One region of the Brevibacillus sp. HB1.4B genome, then DNA from elsewhere that is predicted to be linked to it. Evidence: predicted binding sites of a transcription regulator. Region 1 holds the regulator's gene; the other holds the start of a gene.

Region 1 (9,656 bases):
TCCCCTTCGTCAACTCTTCCCAGGTATGAATCCCCCGGTAGCTATGAATACCTTGCGCAATATCTCCCACGATCGTTAACGAGTTTCGCTTAGTTGCCAATGCAATGACGGCTATTTCTAGCGCACTCAAGTCTTGTGCTTCATCCACGACCGTATGATCAAAATGCTCTGCCTTATTCATTCCTTCAACAATATGCTGCAAGTATAGCAATGCCGCGATATCTTCCGGCTCCAATCTCTCCTCTGCAAACAATGCAGCGCTAGACTGAGTCACATCACGTACAACTTCGTCTGAAATGTCAGCAGGTACGAGCTTGCGCAGCAATTCCTCGTCAGCAATCAACTCGCGATAAGCTGCGAAGATTTCCAGTCTCGGAAATGAAGTCAGGTACGTATCTAATATCTGCTCCAGCATTTTCTCGAATTTGTACAAGCCTTCTTTGTCCAAATCGACTTTTCGCTCTCGCAAATGGGCAAACAATTGCTTGTTCATTTCTTGTTTCAAATGCTTGCGAAGCGCTTCTACCCGTCTATGATACGGCATATTAGCGAACTGCTCCAAGAAGCATTGGCGAATAAAATCACCCGGAATCGAAAATACTTGCTTCGTTTTGTTGTATAAAAAGCTGAGCTTCTTGAAAGGAATTCTTGTTTCAACGATATACCGAATGTATTGCTCCAGCGCCTCCCGACAAGCGAGCGATCCTTTAAAGCGAAGCCTGTTTCGTGTCATTTCTTGCTGGCGCTCATCCTGCCCCTCTTCGAAGAACAATTGAAGAGGCTTATCAGGACTCACGATTCTCCATCCTTTTGGCAGCAGAGGCTTCACAAGACGCGCTGCCCAATCTACAAAAGTAGACTGTTGAACATCATCGACTCCCAGCTCAGGCAAAACCTCGGATATATAGGTAAGAAACATCCGGTTAGGTGCAAACACCATGAACTTTTTGGACATCATGGAATCCTGGTAGTTATAAATCAAATAGGAGAGTCGGTGCAGAGCAATGGTTGTTTTTCCGCTCCCCGCTACTCCTTGCACAACAATGGGCCGTTCTTTTTCCGCCCGGATAATATCATTCTGCTCGGATTGAATCGTAGCGACGATGTCTTTTAGCCTACTATCGTTCGCCTGATTCAGATTGGCTGCCAAAAATTCATCAATGAAGCCCTCTTGCAAAAATTCGTCGGGATGCCCCATCTCGCGGTTAATCGTTTCTTTTACCGCTCCATCATAGATGCCGACGATCTTTCCGTCTTCGATCGCAAAATTACGCTTTAGTCGAACTTCACCACGCACGATCTCGCGTCCCATCCGGTAAAACGCTTCTTTGCTCTCACCGGAATAATAAAGACTGGCGATAGGCGCGCGCCAATCCACGACGACAGAATCAAACGTATCGCTGCGTACAATTCCCCGTTTTCCTATGTAGACCTCATCCAGCTCGTAGATTTCATCTTTCAAGAAATCCACTCTGCCGAAATAAGGCTTCTCTCGACCCTGATCTTCCAGGTAGCTCAATTCCTTAGCCTTTTTATAGTTAACGACCTGTTTGACATAATCATCTGTTGCCTCGCGAATATCATTGCGAAGCTGCTCCATTTCTTCGTCGATCGCTGAAATTGTTTCATCCAGCTTTTTTTGTTCCCATTCATAATCACGATGCTGTGTACTCACATTCATTCCCCCTCACATGTATCGTGTCATTGAACGACTCAGGACCATTGCCTGGCCAACCATATTCCAACCGCACAAGAAAGTAGACCGACTCCCAAACTAAGCAGAGCGTACAAAGTGCCACGTAACAGGTGGCCTTCCCCCCAAAAAGAGACTACTTCCAAGGAGAAGCTTGAGAAAGTCGTAAATCCTCCCATGACCCCCGTTGCAAATAAGAGGTAGAGTGTCGGAGATAAAAAGCCACGTTCTTTCCCCAGCACGAACAAGATGCCGATGATCAAAGATCCACAAACATTGGCGATCCAGGTTCCCCACGGCCATCCCGGCTGATTCGCGAGCAAAGACAATAGGTAGCGCAAAAGAGAGCCAACTGCTCCTCCAACCGCCACAGCTATCCACGCCATCGCTTTCCCTCCCTGGCTATCACAGCTTATGTATGTCACAGAAAAAGACACCCTAGCGTCAAGCGAGGATGTCTGTCGTATCAGTAATTGTTATCTTACTGTTTTGGCTTATTTTCTTCAAGGTCTTCCACATAACGGATGGAATCCAAATTTGCTCTCAATGAAAGCTTAACGGCGTCAATGTACTTTTGGCGCAATGCTTTTTGTTCAAGCTTTTCCTCTTCGGTCAAACCTTCTTCGCGCGATTTTTTGACCAATTCGTTGATGCGTTTAATTTCTGCGTCAGATACCACTGCTGGTTCCTCCCACTCTGTAGTAGTGCCGCTTCATTATACCACATTCGAGTGATCCCGCAAGACAGCCGAACACTTACGGAGTATCAGGAAGGATGAGAGTCTGACCTGGGTAAATCCTGTTGCTCTCTAAACCGTTCGCATCCTTAATTTCTATTATATAGTCCCGAACATCCATCTGATCTGTATTGTATTGAACAGCTAACGACCATAGGCTATCTCCAGATTGTACGGTTACTTCTATGCCTTGTGGCTCCTCCATTGGCGAAGAAGCAAACACTAGTTCGGTTAACAGGTAAAAAAAGAGAGTAAATGTAATAAGAAACAAGAGAGCTTGTCCTCTCGTGATACCAAAACGAACACGACGTTCTTCTTTTTTCTCGAAACGATTACGTACTGTCAATGAATTCATAATAATGGCCTCCTCACAAACATACGTTCTGATCACTTGTAGCCTCATAATAAATGAGAACATATGTTCATGTCAACAAATAATCGAACTTATGTTTGTCGAACGCAAGCTCCCATGGTATAATATAGGAAAATATGTTCGAGAAATCAGGGGTGTCTTTCTATGTCAAAATTATCGAGTAGACAACAAGCCATCATCGAGTTCATACGAAAGGAAGTTCGTGATAAAGGATATCCGCCATCTGTACGTGAAATTGGGGAGGCTGTTGGACTAGCTTCCAGCTCAACAGTACATGGGCATTTGGCACGCTTAGAGAAAAAAGGCCTCATTCGTCGAGATCCTACCAAACCTCGTGCCATCGAATTGCTATCAGATGAAGATCGTTTTCAAGACAATTTCGAAGACTCTGTCGTCCGTGTGCCAGTAATCGGAAAAGTAACCGCTGGACAACCGATTACTGCCATTGAGGATGTAGAAGAGTACTTCCCGCTTCCAGACAATATCGTGACTTCTGACAAGGTCTATATGCTGCGCGTCTCCGGGAACAGTATGATTGATGCCGGAATTCTCGACGGAGACTACGTCATTGTTCGCCAACAGCACGTAGCCAACAATGGTGACATCGTCGTAGCCATGACAGAAGAAGACGAAGCGACCGTTAAAAGATTTTTCAAAGAAAAGAATCACTTCCGTCTCCAACCGGAAAATGCCACGATGGAACCGATCATCCTGGAGCATGTCACTATTCTCGGTAAAGTCATCGGTGTTTATCGACTCATTCACTAGTTCCCACGTAAAAAAGGACAGCCGAGGCTGTCCTTTTTGTTTTCTGTCTATTATCTGGCGATAAAAAACCAGATGATCATCGTAACTTGCAAGATGACTTTTACGACTGCACTACCCAAAAATCCGATCAGTGAGCCTACTCCCGCTTTCACTGCTCGCTCCATCGACTGCTTCTGCACCATCAACTCTACGAGAACGACGAATACGAACGGTAAGATCAGCATACCAAACGGTGGGAAAACGAAAATCCCGAGGATAATACCGACCGCAGCAGCAACGGACGACCATTTGGACCCTCCATACCTTTTCACGAAGTACATATTCGTCAGCAAGTCAGCACCGTAAAGCAGAATGCTTAGAACGACCATTCCCCACCAAAAGGATGCCGGCAATCCCGCTCCCGGATCTGCAATGAAAAAGTGATAGAGCAAAAAGCCCGCCCACAGTAATATCGTATCAGGTAAAACGGGTAAGAAAATTCCTGCGATGCTTAGCAAGAACAATAACACAACCACTACCCACAAAAATATTTCCATCTACTACACTCCCTTCATTTAGGTATACGAGTGATTATCGATTTCGTTGCGTACTTATTCACTTTTGTCTAAACTATTTTAAAAGAAAGCAGACATGGAGGTAGTCTCATGAGAAATTGGCATGATCTCTCCTACTTGGGCAGAGGGACGATTCGCCAAAAAGCAGCGTGGGAAGCGATTCAACAGACGCACATCATGGAAGTACTATCCGATTACCATCCAGTGCTTGCCGGAACCATCCCATTGGACATTGATGTTGTGCAAAGCGATCTGGATATTATTTGCGAGAGTCATGATCTGGAGCAGTTTGAGCAGGCTGTTCGTACAGCATTTGGCTGTTTGCCCGGATTTGAAGTGACACACTCAGATGTGAATAGTACGCCCACGTGCGTTATCTCGTTTTTCACAGCTGACTTTTGGTTTGAATTGTTTGCTCAACCGGTAGCTGTCGAAATGCAAAACGCCTATCGTCATATGGACATCGAAGCACGATTGTTAGACATAGGAGGCTTGGATGCGTATAAACAGATCAGGACTCTGAAGCAAAGCGGCATCAAGACAGAGCCTGCATTTGCTCGATACTTTCATATCCCAGGTGATGATCCATACGAGGCTTTGTTGCAATTGGAGCCGTTAACAGACCAGGAATTACGACAAAGAGTTCAGCTGCTGCGAAAGGATTAATCTTCGAGCAAAGAGCCAATCTCTGCTGCTTGAAAGCAGGAAGGATGCATCGCTTTCGGGCGAAAAGCTTTTTGAATGCGGGCTTTTTCGTTTCATGTCTCGCAACGCGCTTTTAACCTATATACTTAAAACCTTGTCAACGCTTTAATGGTCGTTCATATGTGGAAAATAAAATATGTAACTGAGGCATTGGAAGGCTACCTCTTTTCAAACCCCTTTAAACGGAGCAAATGAACTTACCATTAAATGCCGTGATGTGGGATATTACTATCAAAGGACAATAGATTAAAATCACTGTTCTAACAAGTCTCACATCAAGGTAATGAAAGATGAAATAAGCTTCTCTCCCATATGAGAGAAGCTTATTTCATTATTATTCTTGTTTTCAGATACAAGCCGAACATGATTGAGGGCTTAGCAGGTAAACTGGATGTAATAATGATACTGGTTATATGCACAAAAACCTAGACGGGTTTCCATCTCACGGTAGGCTTTTCGGTTATTTTTTATAGAAAAGACACCTTCCCCTTTTCGCATGGTTATTCACTCCCTGATCTACGATTGGGGAAATGTAATCGAAATGAGGTTCCCCGATTTGGGCTGCTTTGTACTTGAATTTTCCCGCCATGTAAATCCACTAAATGCTTAACAATTGACAAACCAAGGCCACTTCCTCCAGTATGACGTGATCTGGATTTCTCCACCCGATAGAACCGCTCCCATATTAGTTCTAATTCTTTCTCGGAGATTCCAATTCCCTCATCCTTTACTTCAATTACGGATTCTCTGAGCATTTTCGTTACACTGATCAAAACCGTTCCTTCACCCTGAGAATAACGAATCGCATTATCTATTAAGTTCATTAAAATTTGGTGAAACCGCTGCGGGTCCACCCAAAAGTACACAGGAGGACAAATTGTAAGAGATAACTTCACTCCCAATTCTTCAGCACGTGGTGTCATTTCCTCGATTATTCTTTCTAATAAACTTCGAATAGCGACCCGTTCTTTTCTTAATGTAATTTTACCTTCATCCAATCGACTCAGTGTCATCAAATCGTTGACTACTTGTTCGAGCCGATCAGATTGATCCCGGATGATCGAAATTAACTTACTTGCGCGATTTGGCGTCATTTCTGAATTCTGAAGGAGGGTTGCATATCCTTTCACATATGTAAGGGGAGTACGTAATTCATGAGCTACATGAGATAGGAATTCTCGACGGGACGACCGATAATAAGACAAGCTTTTGGCGAGCTGGTTTACTTGACGAGTGAGTAAAGAGAGTTCGTCTTTACCTTCTAAAACAACTCTTACATCATAATTACCCTCATCGAGATGCCTAATTGCATTGATAACGTTTACAATCGGTCTTACAATATATCTGGATAATAGTAAGCCAAACCCACTCGTGACTAGTAAAGAACCCAAGCCAGCAAGCAATAACATTGTCTGAAGAGACTGTAATGTATCTTTCAGCCAAGTTGGTTTCGTTATAACAACTACCGTTCCTAATAGATTTTGTCCTCGTTGAATGGGACTTTTTGCTAAAATGAGACGATCTGGTTCAAAAACCGTTTGAATCGCTTTTTGATTCGGACTTCCCTGAATCCAATTTTGAACAAAATTAAACAATGAATCAGGTAATCGTTTGGAATCAATAAGCAATTCTCCTTTGGGAGAAAAGACAAGAACAGTAGAAGAAGACTTTTCCTCCATTTCGCCGATATGCTGAAGAGTTTTTCTATTGAAGTCTACGCTTAACATTTGAGCAAAAGTCGATGCATGTTGAGCAAGTGCTAGCTCCGTATAGGATTGATAGTGAAGAGTTATAATTTGGTAGCTGATGGTTCCCAATAGCACAAGCCCTAGAATCATGATACCTAAAATGGTGATTAACAGCTTGGTCGCCACTCGATGCATCGTTATTGAACTCCCCATTTATATCCATAGCCCCACACTGTTTGAATGCCTTCTCCTTGAAAACCAGCTTCCCGCAGTTTTATACGTAAGTTTTTAATATGAGAGTCCACTGTCCTAAAATCTCCATTGAACGAGTAGTTCCATACCTTGGCTAACAGTTGTTCTCTGGGAAAGACTTGATTCGGATATTGAATGAGAGTGGTTAGCACTTCAAATTCAATCGGGGTAACCTTCATCTTCTTTCCATGAACCCATACTTCTCTTGCTAAGAGACGAATCTGAATTCCTGATTGCTTAATCTCCTGTATTTCTTGCCCCTTTCTTGTCCGGCGTAGTACCGTTTTCACACGCGCCGATACTTCTGCCGGTTCAAATGGCTTCGTTATATAATCATCCGCGCCTAGTTCCAATCCTACTACCCGATCCTCCAGTTCGCCTCGAGCACTGATCAAAATCACGGGAGTTTTATCGCCTGTACGTCTTAATTCTTTGAGTACATCAAAACCGTCTGTCCAAGGCATCATGATGTCCAACAAACAAAGATGAAATGCTTCATTGTGAAGTAACTGAAGCGCCATTGTTCCGTCGCTGGCTGTGGAGACAGAGAAATCCTCCTCTAATATCATACTTAGCAAATCGAGCATGGTCTCTTCATCATCGACGATTAATATCGAAGTGTCCATCATACAACCCTCTCTTTGATAGATATGAACCTTGGTGACTATCATAAATGGAAATTATGGATAAATTATGTAGTGGAACCTTTTTGTGGTGATAGTTAACCAATTCTCCAATAAAAATCCTAATTTTCTCCATATCTTTTAGCTAAGATACAGAAATCCCCGGTGCATTATAAAAAGTCAATCAACATGGTTATTATCTGTTGAATCATGAATCAAGGAGGAAAAAACGTGGAAATTCTCTCTCGGCTTCGATTAGTAGATGTAAACCAACTTGCCTTTCAAGAACGAGTAGAACCAGCGCGATTGAACCGAACATGCCAGTCTATTCTTGAAGAAGGAGTCTTGCGTCATCCGATCATAGTTACCCCTCTTATGGAAGGTCGATATTTGATTTTAGACGGAGCCCATCGGACGCAATCATTACGCCAACTAGGATACATGAAGATCCCTGTTCAGGTCGTGGAAGCATCGGAAATTTCTTTCAACGCATGGGAACATCTCTTGCCACTTGGCCTGTGGATGGATACTTTACAACAGTTGCCAACCCTCCAATGGGTGAGGAAGCTCCGGAAAGAACCCCCTATTGCGGAAGTAGTTTATCCGAATTACACCCAATTTTGGATTTATCCCCACGAAAATTATGTGAATCATTGGATTCGGTTACAAGCCTGGCACCAAATTGTAGAGATTTATACCCAGAATCAATCAGTCATTCGTTTACCGCACGGCAGATACGTTTTCCCAGAATCCAACCATGTTCTATTCCGATACCCCACTCTCACCTTGGACGAAGTGAAAGAAATTGTGTTAGCAGGTAAAGAAGTTCCTGCTGGAGTGACACGTTGTATTGTTCAAGAACGAGTGCTTAATTTGCAAATTCCACTCACGCTTCTAACCTCGCCAATAAGTAAGGATGAGTGGAACCGTTTTTCAGAAAAGAAAGCCAATAAACTACGTCTATATTCGGAAAGCATTTATCTTTGTGAAGCTTAAGTAAAAGAGGTAAATCCGATGTGGTATATGCTCGCATTATTCAGTTCGATTACCTTTGGGCTTGGAAGTTTTATGATGAAAGTTTGTTCAGCCAACCGAGGTTCTACCGTACATTTACTTTGGGGATTGTATTTGACGGGTACTCTCTGTTTTTTTGCTTGGGTTCAATATACAGACGGTTGGATGTTCACACTCCAGGTTCTCCTTGCCGGACTCATAATCGGTGTAGGTACATCCACGGGGAATCTCTTATTTATGCATGCTTTAAAAATTGGGCCAGCTAGTCTAACTTCTCCAGTGGTCAATAGCAATGTCATCTTCACGATTGGACTTTCACTGCTTTTTTATGGAGAGTCACTTTCTCTTCCTCAATGGATCGGCGTTACGCTACTCGTTCTTGCCGTCATGATCCTGCCTATTGATCCAGATGAAAACCTTCGTATCCGAAGCATGAAGTGGTATCTGCTTGTCGTTGGTGCGACGTTTCTTTTCTTTCTCCGTAATGGAGGTCTGAAAGTTACGGAAGAAATGCATTTACCCAATGCCATGATCTTGTTGATCGGATACTTCTTTGGATTTATCTTGTTTTCAATAGAAATTCTACGAAAGAAGCATGTAGAGATGCCCAGAACACACAAACAAATAGGAGTTCGTTGGGGACTTGGATCAGGCATCTTCTCCTTTGCTGGTATGCAAATCTATGCGGTCGCCGTAGCAAATGGGCCCGCTAGTATTGTCTCTCCTATCTTTTCTACCAATAGCTTAGTAGTTGCTCTTTTGTCTATTTGGATTTACAAAGAACGACTTTCTTTCCTGCAAACGATTTCGCTCATTCTGCTCTTTGTTGGTTTGATTTTTACGCGACTTTAATTCTTACAAAGAGGTGTTAAAGATGATAGCTACCAATATTGTAGATTGCATTGGGAATACCCCTATTGTCGCTTTAGAAGATGAACTGGTTCCGAATGGAAAGAAGCTGTATCTTAAACTTGAATATTTTAATCCGAACTTTAGTGTGAAAGACCGTACCGCCATAGGATTGATAAAAAAAGCGATGGATCAGGGAGAAATAAAGCCCGGAAGTATTTTAATCGAGTCTACATCGGGAAACCTAGGGAAATCTTTGGCGATGCTCGGAGCTGTGTATAAGTTCCGTGTCCTAATCGTTGTAGATCCCAAAATTAGCCCAAATCTTCTTAAATGGTATAAAGCATACGGAGCAGAAATTGATATGGTGTCCGAACTTGATGAGGATGGTGGGTATCAAA
Region 2 (9,656 bases), on a different contig from region 1:
GGTAGCGTTGCTTTTGTTTGATATCTCGATGAACGGCAGTGATCAGGCCGCTCTTCATGATGATTCACTCCTTCGCAAAGCTAAAATAACAGCCTGTCTCATCGACAGGCTGCTCTTCTACTCTTCATTACTCCAGATCAAATGTAGGCTCTTCATCTTGCTCTGGGTCATTTACTGCTTCACCTTCTGGAACAGAACCAGGGTTTAGGCTGAAGTATTCGCGCACCTTTGTTTCAATCTGTGATGCAATGTGCGGATTTTCTTTCAGGAAGACTTTCGAATTCTCTCTACCTTGGCCGAGACGCTCCTCATTGAAGGAGTACCATGCACCACTCTTTTGAACCACATCGATCTCGGAACCGATGTCGAGAATGCTACCTTCTCTGGAAATACCTTCGCCGTACATGATATCCACTTCAGCAACCTTGAATGGTGGTGCTACTTTATTTTTGACGACTTTGATCTTCGTCTTGCTTCCCAAAATGTCGTTGCCAACTTTGATAGATTCCGCTTTACGAACGTCCAAGCGAACACTCGCGTAGAACTTCAAAGCGCGTCCACCCGGAGTTGTTTCTGGGTTACCGAACATAACTCCCACTTTTTCACGAAGCTGGTTGATGAAGATGGCAATCGTTTTGGACTTGTTGATGGCTCCGGACAGCTTGCGGAGTGCTTGGGACATCAAGCGTGCTTGCAAACCTACGTGGGAATCTCCCATCTCGCCTTCGATCTCTGCTTTTGGTACGAGTGCCGCAACGGAGTCGACTACGATAATGTCTACCGCACCAGAGCGCACCAGTGCTTCCGCGATCTCCAAAGCTTGCTCACCAGTGTCTGGTTGGGACAACAGCAATTCATCGATGTTCACACCCAGCTTCGCAGCGTAAACCGGATCCAAGGCATGCTCAGCATCGATAAACGCAGCTTGTCCACCCTGTCTTTGAACTTCTGCGATGGCATGAAGCGCTACTGTTGTTTTACCAGAAGACTCTGGTCCGTAAATCTCAACAATCCGTCCGCGTGGGAACCCACCCACACCAAGTGCAATATCTAGAGCAAGTGCACCGCTAGAAGCCGTAGAAATCTGGATGTTGGATACTTCTCCCAACTTCATAATGGAACCTTTTCCGAATTGCTTTTCTATTTGACGCAATGCACTCTCCAAAGCTGCGCGACGATCTGACAAATGGTACACACCCTTTCAATTTTCGCATCTCTTTTGCTTGTCTTCATCATACCTCGAGACAGAAGTGTTTGCCAAGTATTTTTTGCGAACAAATATTCGCATCGCAAAAAAGCAGCCATTTCCTGGTTGTTCCCAGAGAAATGACTGCTTTGTGTAATACTCTCTAATTAGGAACGCTTCGCTCCGCGAGGCTTTGCAGGCTCCAGATTGATTCGTTTTCCGTTGATACGTGTTTGACGCAGTGACTCATATACGAAAGCAGCTACCTCTTCTGGAACCTCAACAAATGTGAAGTTCTCGAAAATATCGATGCGACCTACTGATTTTCCTGGGATACCCACAGATTCAGAGATCTCGCGTACCAGATCCTGTGGCTTCATGTTCGCATTGCGGCCTACGTTCAGGAAGAAGCGAACCATGCCTTTTGCTGCGCCTGTCTCACCAAAGTTGTACGCTTCTACTTCCTGCCCTTGTCCCGCTTCGGTATGGAATGCCAGGTGTAATGCAGCAGCTGCTACTTTTTCAGCCGGGTATTGACCTACGAGAGCATCCGCTACTTTTTGATACATATCCGCGATTGCATCGCTTTCCAAAAGGCTAGTCAATTGTTCACGCAATTGCTCTTGTTTGCGCTCAGCCACTTCCTCCAGGGAAGGAACATTGCGAGAGAGCACTTGTGCTTTTGTCTGCTTTTGGATAAACATCATTTGTCTTACTTCACGCGGCGTAACCAGCGTCATCGCAATTCCTTTGCGACCTGCGCGACCAGTACGGCCAATACGGTGTACGTAGCTCTCAGAGTCTTGTGGAATATCGTAGTTGATTACGTGAGAGACGTTTCCTACGTCGATACCGCGTGCTGCTACGTCAGTCGCGATCAAGAATTCAATCGAGCCCTCACGGAACGCATTCATGACCTTGTCACGTTGTGCCTGTGACAAGTCACCATGCAATCCGTCCGCAAGGTATCCGCGGGATTGCAGCACTTCAGACAACTCATCTACGCCGCGCTTAGTGCGGCAGAAAATGATACCCAGCTCGACATCCTCACTGTCCAAGATGCGGCAGAGGCTCTCTACTTTGTTACGGTCAAACACTTTGTAGTATACCTGTTCGATCAATGGTGCCGTTACTTCTTCACGGCTAACCGCGATCGTTTGCGGTTGTTTCATGTAACGGGTAGCCAAACGCTTGATTTCTGGCGGCATCGTCGCAGAGAACAGCAAGGTTTGACGCTCTTCCGGCATATGTGTGATGATCGTCTCGATATCTTCGATGAAGCCCATGTCCAGCATTTCATCCGCTTCATCCAAAACGAGTGTATGTACGTGATCCAGCTTCAATGTTTTTCGGCGCAAGTGGTCCATAACACGGCCAGGAGTACCTACAACGATTTGTACACCTTGGCGCAGTGCACGAATTTGATGTCCGATCGATTGTCCGCCATAGATTGGCAGCGTACGAACTTTGTTATATTTCGAGATGCGCAAGAGCTCTCCCGCAACCTGGATAGCCAGCTCACGAGTTGGGGTCAGCACGATCGCTTGTACACGATTGGCAGGCGTAATCTTTTCTACAAGTGGAATCCCGAATGCAGCAGTCTTACCAGTACCTGTCTGTGCTTGACCAATCAGGTCTCCGCCATCCAGAACTTTAGGAATGCAAGCTGCCTGAATCGGTGATGGCTCCTCGAAACCCATATCGTGAATCGCTTGCAGAATAGATTTATGTAAAGGAAAATCGGAAAAAATCGTCATGAAAAAAATCACCTTTCTTTTTGCATTTGCAGCGCATAAAACAACGCGTATTTAGCGGCACGCCCAACGATTGCATGCCTTCTTCCGGCAAGGCGGAGCTCTTTTACAACTGTAGGCATTCCTTCTGCCGCGATCCCTACGTAAACAAGGCCAACAGGCTTGCCCTCGGAAGGATCGGGTCCAGCCACTCCCGTAACAGAAATCCCGTAAGTAGCCCCCAGCTTTTCTCGTACATGTTCAGCCAGCAATTGAGCTGTTTTCTCACTGACTGCCCCATCTGCTTGCAAAATGGAATCAGGTACTTCGAGCAGCTGATTTTTCACTTCATTGGTGTAGCAGACTACCCCTCCACGAAACACTTGCGAGCTTCCCGGCACTGAGGTAATCAACGAGGCAATTGCTCCTCCTGTGCAGCTTTCTGCACAAGCAATCGTCTCATTTCTCTTTTTTAGCTCAGAAACCAGCACATCATGCAGCGACGAATTCTCACCCATCCCGTACATATACTGGCCAACACGGCTGAGAATTTCTTTTTCTACAGGTAAGATTAGGGCTTCCCCTTCTTCGACTGTAGCAGCTCTTGCCGTAATCCGCAGCGTTACTTCGAATTCTTTGGCGTATGGCGCGATCGTTGGATTGTCCTGCTTTTCGATCAGATCGAGCAGTTTTTCCTCCAAGGCGGATTCGCCTATTCCGTAGAACCGGAGTACATGAGAATGAAACACTTGTTTTTCTGGGAGCAAATCGTTCAAGTAAGGCATCACGTAATTCTCCACCATTGGATACAGCTCGCTTGGTGGTCCAGGCAACAGCACGAACGTACTACTGTCATGACGGATCGCCATCCCCGGCGCCATCCCGAAATCGTTGGAGAATACATGGCTGCCAGAAAGCACCAGCGCCTGCTTACGATTGTTCTCCGTCATGACAATCCCACGTTGCAAAAAGAATTTTTCAATTCTCTCCATGGCCTCTGGATTCGTTTCCAATCCAATGCCTACATGCCCCGCCAAGGTTTCTTTCGTCAAATCATCTTGAGTCGGCCCTAGCCCACCCGTGAAAATGACGAGATCAGATCGCCCTGATGCCAATCGAATCACTTGTAGCAATCGCTCCGTATTGTCTCCCACAACCGTATGAAAGTAAACTCCCACGCCAATTTCCGCCAGCTTCTGAGAAAGAAACTGTGCGTTGGTGTTAGCGATCTGGCCTAGCAAAAGTTCGGTACCTACCGCAATAATCTCCGCTCTCATCTTCCTCATCCATCCTCTTTGAGAGTAGAAAAGCCTCTAAACTAATAGTTTATCACTTGCAAACGCTCAAGAGAAGAGTCTTGTGAAAAAAGAGACCAATACCCGCATTACGAGTATTGGATCACGTTACGATTTTTCGCAAAGTAGTCGTACCCGGAGTAAATCGTGATGATCACCATCGCCCAAGTAGCTACTTCGTCGAACGGAATGCCGAAGAACTCAAATGGGAAGTTGCGAATCATAACAGCCGTAATCGCTACGATCTGCACCCATGTTTTCAGTTTACCCAATGCACTCGCAGCAATTACCTGTCCTTCTGCCGCTGCAACTAGTCGTAGACCCGTTACCGCAAACTCCCGGCTGATAATGACAATCGCAATCCACGCTTCCAGACGTTGCATCTCTACAAGTGAAATGAGTGCTGCGGAAATCAACAGCTTATCAGCAAGCGGATCCAAAAACTTCCCCAAGTTCGTCACGATTTTATTTTTCCGTGCAATATAACCGTCGAGTCCGTCCGTACTGGCTGCTAGGATAAACACCAAAGCCGCAATCAGCTCGTTATACGTCATCGTCAGGCTGCCAATCGAAAATGTCCCGATGTTGTAACGCACCAGCATAAAAAACATAACTACCGGCACCAGAAAGATCCTGGCGAGTGTGATGCGGTTGGCGAGATTCAACTAGACTACCTCCCCGGCTAAATCGTATTCATAGGAGTGTGTAATTTTTACTTTTACGATGGTGCCCAGTTCGCCTTTAAAACCTGTGACGAATACTTCACCATCGATTTCCGGAGCGTCATACTGTGTTCGACCTACATAAATATCGTTACGTCCTTCGTAACGTTCAATCAAAATATCCAAGACTTGACCAACAAAGCGTCCGTTGCGATCTCCGGCTACTTCACGTTGAATTTCCATCAGCATGTTCGCACGTTTTTCCTTAAGCTCTTCGTCAACGTGGTCAGGCAGACGAGAAGCTGGAGTGTCATCCTCGTTGGAGTAAGTAAACACACCCAGTCGATCAAAGCGAATATCCTTCACAAACTCGCTCAGGCGCTCGAAGTCTTCCTCTGTTTCCCCTGGGAACCCTACGATCAAAGAGGTACGCAGTGCCACATCTGGAACCTGTGCGCGAATTTTTGCTACCAGCGCACGAATGTCCGTCTGTCTTCCCGGACGACGCATTCTTTTCAGAATATGGTCTTCGGAGTGCTGCAAAGGCATATCTACGTATTTGCACACTTTTGGATTGGTAGCAAAGGTGTGGATCAATTCATCCGTGAAAAATCCAGGATATGCGTAGTGAAGACGAATCCACTCGATGCCCTCGAGTTCTGCCAGGCGGTTTAAAAGTTCAGGAAGCATCAGTTTTCCATCGTAAATATCCGTTCCGTAGTTCGTAGAATCTTGTGCGATCAGGCTCACTTCTACGATACCTTGAGCAGCCAAATGACGCGCTTCTTCTACGATGGACTCGATTGTACGACTGCGGAATCCCCCACGCATCAAAGGAATCGAGCAGAACGTACAGGCGTTGTCACAACCCTCGGCAATTTTAATATATGCGGAGTATGTGCCTTCTTTTACTTTCCGCTTCACTACATCTTCGTACGTAAAAATGGGATTTCCTACAAAAATCGGTCGCTTGCCCTCTAGAGATTCTTCGATAATACCTGCAATCGACATAAAATCGCCTGTTCCGACAATACCGTCCACCTCAGGAATCTCATTCAAGATATCCTCTTTGTAACGTTGTGTGAGACAGCCTGCCACCACAAGCGATTTCAGTTTGCCGGATTCCTTCAATTCACCCATTTCCAGAATCTTATTGACGGATTCTTCCTTGGCTGCATCGATGAAACCGCAGGTATTGACGATGACCACAGTTGCTTCTTCCGGGTTATCAACCAGTTCATAACCTTTTTCATCTATCAGATGGGCCATCATGTCCGAATCAACGAGATTCTTTTCACAGCCCAGCGTAACAATCGCTACTTTTTCACGCGTGCCTACCTTCTCTGTCATCTTTTTTCCTCCAATTGGTCACACCAACCCATATTACACCTATCCAGTATAATATAAGCCTAAAGGAAGTGTCAAAAAAGAGAAAAGTACGAAAGGCAAGCATATGCTTGCCTACTGGGTGACCGCCTCTTTAACTTTCATCGTAATATTAGACGGCATTGATTTCATTTTAGACGTGTCTACCAAGACTCCGTTAACCTTCAATTCCACTACAGTCGGTTTGCCCAAACGAATATAAGCTGATTTCCCCAGCTCAATCGTTTTTTCCTGATCCTTCTTGAGCGTGCCCTGCTCAACATAAGTTTTGCCTTTTCCTTCCGAAATACCAAACCAGCTTGTTTCTGCTTTCACCTTCAAATAAACCGTGATTTTTTCTCCACCTTGCAAGGAATAATTATACATTGATCCTTGCTGCGATTCGAATGTGATGGTTGCCTGAGGAGTTTCTGTAACGGTCTCAGGTGGGTTTGTTCCTGTTTCAGGATTCGGTGTGGTAATAGAAGGAGGCTTCGGTTGTTGAGCAATCGGGGATGTTCCCGCTCCACCACCATTGCCAGGCGTGACAATCTCTGCTCCAGGGTTAACTGTTCCACCCGGCACTGGCTGAGTCATCTGATTTCCGTTGTTGTTGACGACAGCGAAATAAATAACCCCGATAATCAAGGCAATAAACAAGACGAGCAAGGTCTTGGTAACCCATCGCCCCGCTTGTAATGGATTGTTCGCTGAAGCAACTCGTCTGCGACGCAGTCGTTCTACTTGCTCTGTAGGTGGCTGGGCCGGCAAATCGGACTGAAAGTGAGTCAGGATGTGGTTCGGGTCTAGACCGACAGCTTCCGCATAACTCTTTATAAATGCACGCGCGTAAAAGTGGCCAGGAAGTACATGAAAATGACCCCTTTCAATGGCTTCCAAATATCGCCGCTGTATCTTGGTGATACGTTGGATGTCGTCGAGCGTGATTCCTTTTTCTTCGCGGGCCCTTTGTAGGACTTGACCTAGCTCAGACACAGCTGCCCCTCCTTAATTCATTTCGAAATTATCAAAGCCGCGATTGTTGATAAGCTCATATGTAATCTCTTCATCCGGATGATGACGCAGCTCAATAATGTAATGGAAATCATCAAGTTGGTACTCAGATTCCCTTACGAATATATCCGGATGCTCAATGATTTTTGCGGCAGGAAAGTTCATAATTTCCCGAAGCAAGGTGAAGTGCTTTTCTGTCGATCGCAGCGTTGAGACAATTCCATCTATCAAATATACATGATCTGTAGACATTTCATCAATGGCTAAGGAACTACGCACCGTCTGGCGCAACAAAGTAGAGGAAATGAATGTCCAACGTTTATTGGCGGATACACTGGCAGCAATCATCGATTCAGTCTTCCCTACGCGAGGCATGCCACGAATCCCGATGAGCTGATGACCTTCCTTCTTCAGAATTTCTGCCATGAAATCGACCAACAAGCCCAGCTCTTCACGAACAAAACGAAACGTTTTTTTGTCCTCGCTATCCCGTTCAATATAGCGACCGTGACGCACAGCCAAGCGATCCAGCATTGTCGGGGGACGTAACCTCGTTATGGTTATGTTGTCCATTTTTTGCACAACGTTGCGCAAAACCTCCATTTTTTCATCATCATCGGTCAAGAGCAGCATACCTCGACGCATGGTATCCACACCATTGATCGTCACGATATTAATGTTCAACATCCCCAGAATAGAAGATACGTCCCCTAAGAGACCGGGACGGTTACGGGCAATCTCATACTCCATGTACCATTCTTTCTTTGCTTCCATATGCAATCCTCTCCGCCAACCAGAATTCTCTTCTTATGTAGTATATCACGTTCGTTTCATTCGACAATCGCGAAAAGAAAAATCCCCAAAAGTAGGGGATTTGATGGCTAGCTGCCAGCGTTCGCATCATTGCGATTCTGAACAAGCTTCACCATGAGTGATGCCAAAGCTTGTTGCTGCTGTTGATCACCTGCGTCCCACAGCTGTTTCAACAGACGCTCCTGATCGTTTTTCGGGTCTACTTGCTCAGACAGATAGCTACCGATTTGATAAGCTACATTTTGAAGCGTATCGCTTTCCATCCCGGATTGTTTCGCTTGTTCTACCCGATCTCCGAGAAACGCTTTCCAGTCGCTGAAATTGTCAAGAATCGACATAGGGAAATTCCCTCCTTTTGTACGTTGCGAACAGATTTGCTGCCCACACAAAAGGTAGAATTCCATCATTTCTCGTATTTTATTCATGCATACTTCTCTTCTACGTGTACCATCCACCGTTTGGACTAATCACTTGCCCCGTCACATAACTGGAATCCGCCGAAAGCAAAAAGCGCACGACTGCGGCTACCTCATATGGTTGTCCAAGACGGTTGGCCGGAATTTCTTCCGCGATCATTTCCATTTCATCTGGAGCAAAGCGCTCCATCATTCCACCAGCAATAGCTCCAGGAGCGACTGCATTTACCGTGATTCCGTTTGGGGCCATTTCCTTTGCCAGGGCTTTTGTGAACGTATTGACTGCTCCTTTGGTCATGGAATACAGCACTTCACATGAACCGCCTGTCAGTCCCCAAATGGAAGAGATGTTAACGATACGCCCATACCTTGCGCGCAGCATGGCCGGAACAGCAGCTTGGCAGACCAAAAAAGCCGAACGAACATTAAGAGCGATGAGCTCATCGAATTTCTCGACAGTCACATCCGTAAATAAGCCGACATCATCCACAGAGGCGTTGTTTACGATCAATAATGGTGCAACCTGCATCTGAGCAAACATCGCCGTAATTTGCTGTGGATCCCGTAGATCAGCTTGGAGGATGACGTACGGAACACTCCGCTCCTGGCATTTTTGCACCAACGGCTCCAATTTTTCTTTATTTCGATTGTAATGCAGATAAAGGGGAACCCCCGCATCAATCAGGTAGGCACCGATCGCCTGCCCGATCTCTCCGGAAGCTCCCGTAATTAACGCCCACGGCGTCTCTTGCTTGAACATGAATACATTACTCCTGTGGCGAAGCGGAACGAACGATAGAAACAGCCATCTGCTCGATTAAAAAATGCTCCTTCAAACGTTTTTCCACATCTTCGCGTGTGATCGACTCCAAGGCAGGCACTACGGAAAACAGATCATTTCCGTTAAATTTGAAGCTGGTAAACTGGTTAGCGATAAACTCCACGGAGTTTAGAGAACGCAGGAAGTTTCCGATTTTTTTACGCTTCGCACGCTCAAAGTCATCTTGGGCTATACCGTTTTGCTTCAACTGTTCGATTTCTGCTTTGATCGTTTCCACTAAACGCTCTGGATCAGGTGTATCTCCACCAATGATCGTATACGCATAATCCTGCTCGCTGCTGTAGTCAAAATCAAAGCTTTCCGTAATCAGCTCACTGTCATACAAACGCTC

Evidence for each region. The regulator LexA, encoded in region 1, represses DNA repair genes until DNA is damaged. The targets are predictions, from matches to a motif close to CGAACATATGTTCG.
Region 2: recA (recombinase RecA) is a predicted target of LexA. The motif match lies at 1,272-1,285, and genes of this name have one in related genera.

The regions. Positions count from the first base shown of each region.
Region 1 is NZ_JABSUT010000009.1:266,462-276,117, forward strand. It holds gene HP398_RS21855 (HelD family protein) at 1-1,675, opposite strand, end outside; gene crcB (fluoride efflux transporter CrcB) at 1,714-2,079, opposite strand; gene HP398_RS21865 (DUF896 domain-containing protein) at 2,175-2,372, opposite strand; gene yneA (cell division suppressor protein YneA) at 2,449-2,784, opposite strand; gene lexA (transcriptional repressor LexA) at 2,947-3,570, shown strand; gene HP398_RS21880 (DUF456 domain-containing protein) at 3,621-4,106, opposite strand; gene HP398_RS21885 (DUF4269 domain-containing protein) at 4,215-4,790, shown strand; gene HP398_RS21890 (sensor histidine kinase) at 5,330-6,712, opposite strand; gene HP398_RS21895 (response regulator transcription factor) at 6,715-7,440, opposite strand; gene HP398_RS21900 (ParB N-terminal domain-containing protein) at 7,603-8,388, shown strand; gene HP398_RS21905 (EamA family transporter) at 8,416-9,258, shown strand; gene HP398_RS21910 (pyridoxal-phosphate dependent enzyme) at 9,281-9,656, shown strand, end outside.
Region 2 is NZ_JABSUT010000002.1:42,962-52,617, forward strand. It holds gene HP398_RS04455 (RecX family transcriptional regulator) at 1-58, opposite strand, end outside; gene recA (recombinase RecA) at 128-1,186, opposite strand; gene HP398_RS04465 (DEAD/DEAH box helicase) at 1,354-2,943, opposite strand; gene HP398_RS04470 (competence/damage-inducible protein A) at 2,952-4,196, opposite strand; gene pgsA (CDP-diacylglycerol--glycerol-3-phosphate 3-phosphatidyltransferase) at 4,304-4,879, opposite strand; gene rimO (30S ribosomal protein S12 methylthiotransferase RimO) at 4,880-6,226, opposite strand; gene HP398_RS31330 (helix-turn-helix domain-containing protein) at 6,338-7,237, opposite strand; gene HP398_RS04490 (YmfK family protein) at 7,250-8,029, opposite strand; gene HP398_RS04495 (DUF3243 domain-containing protein) at 8,137-8,406, opposite strand; gene ymfI (elongation factor P 5-aminopentanone reductase) at 8,507-9,244, opposite strand; gene yfmH (EF-P 5-aminopentanol modification-associated protein YfmH) at 9,252-9,656, opposite strand, start outside.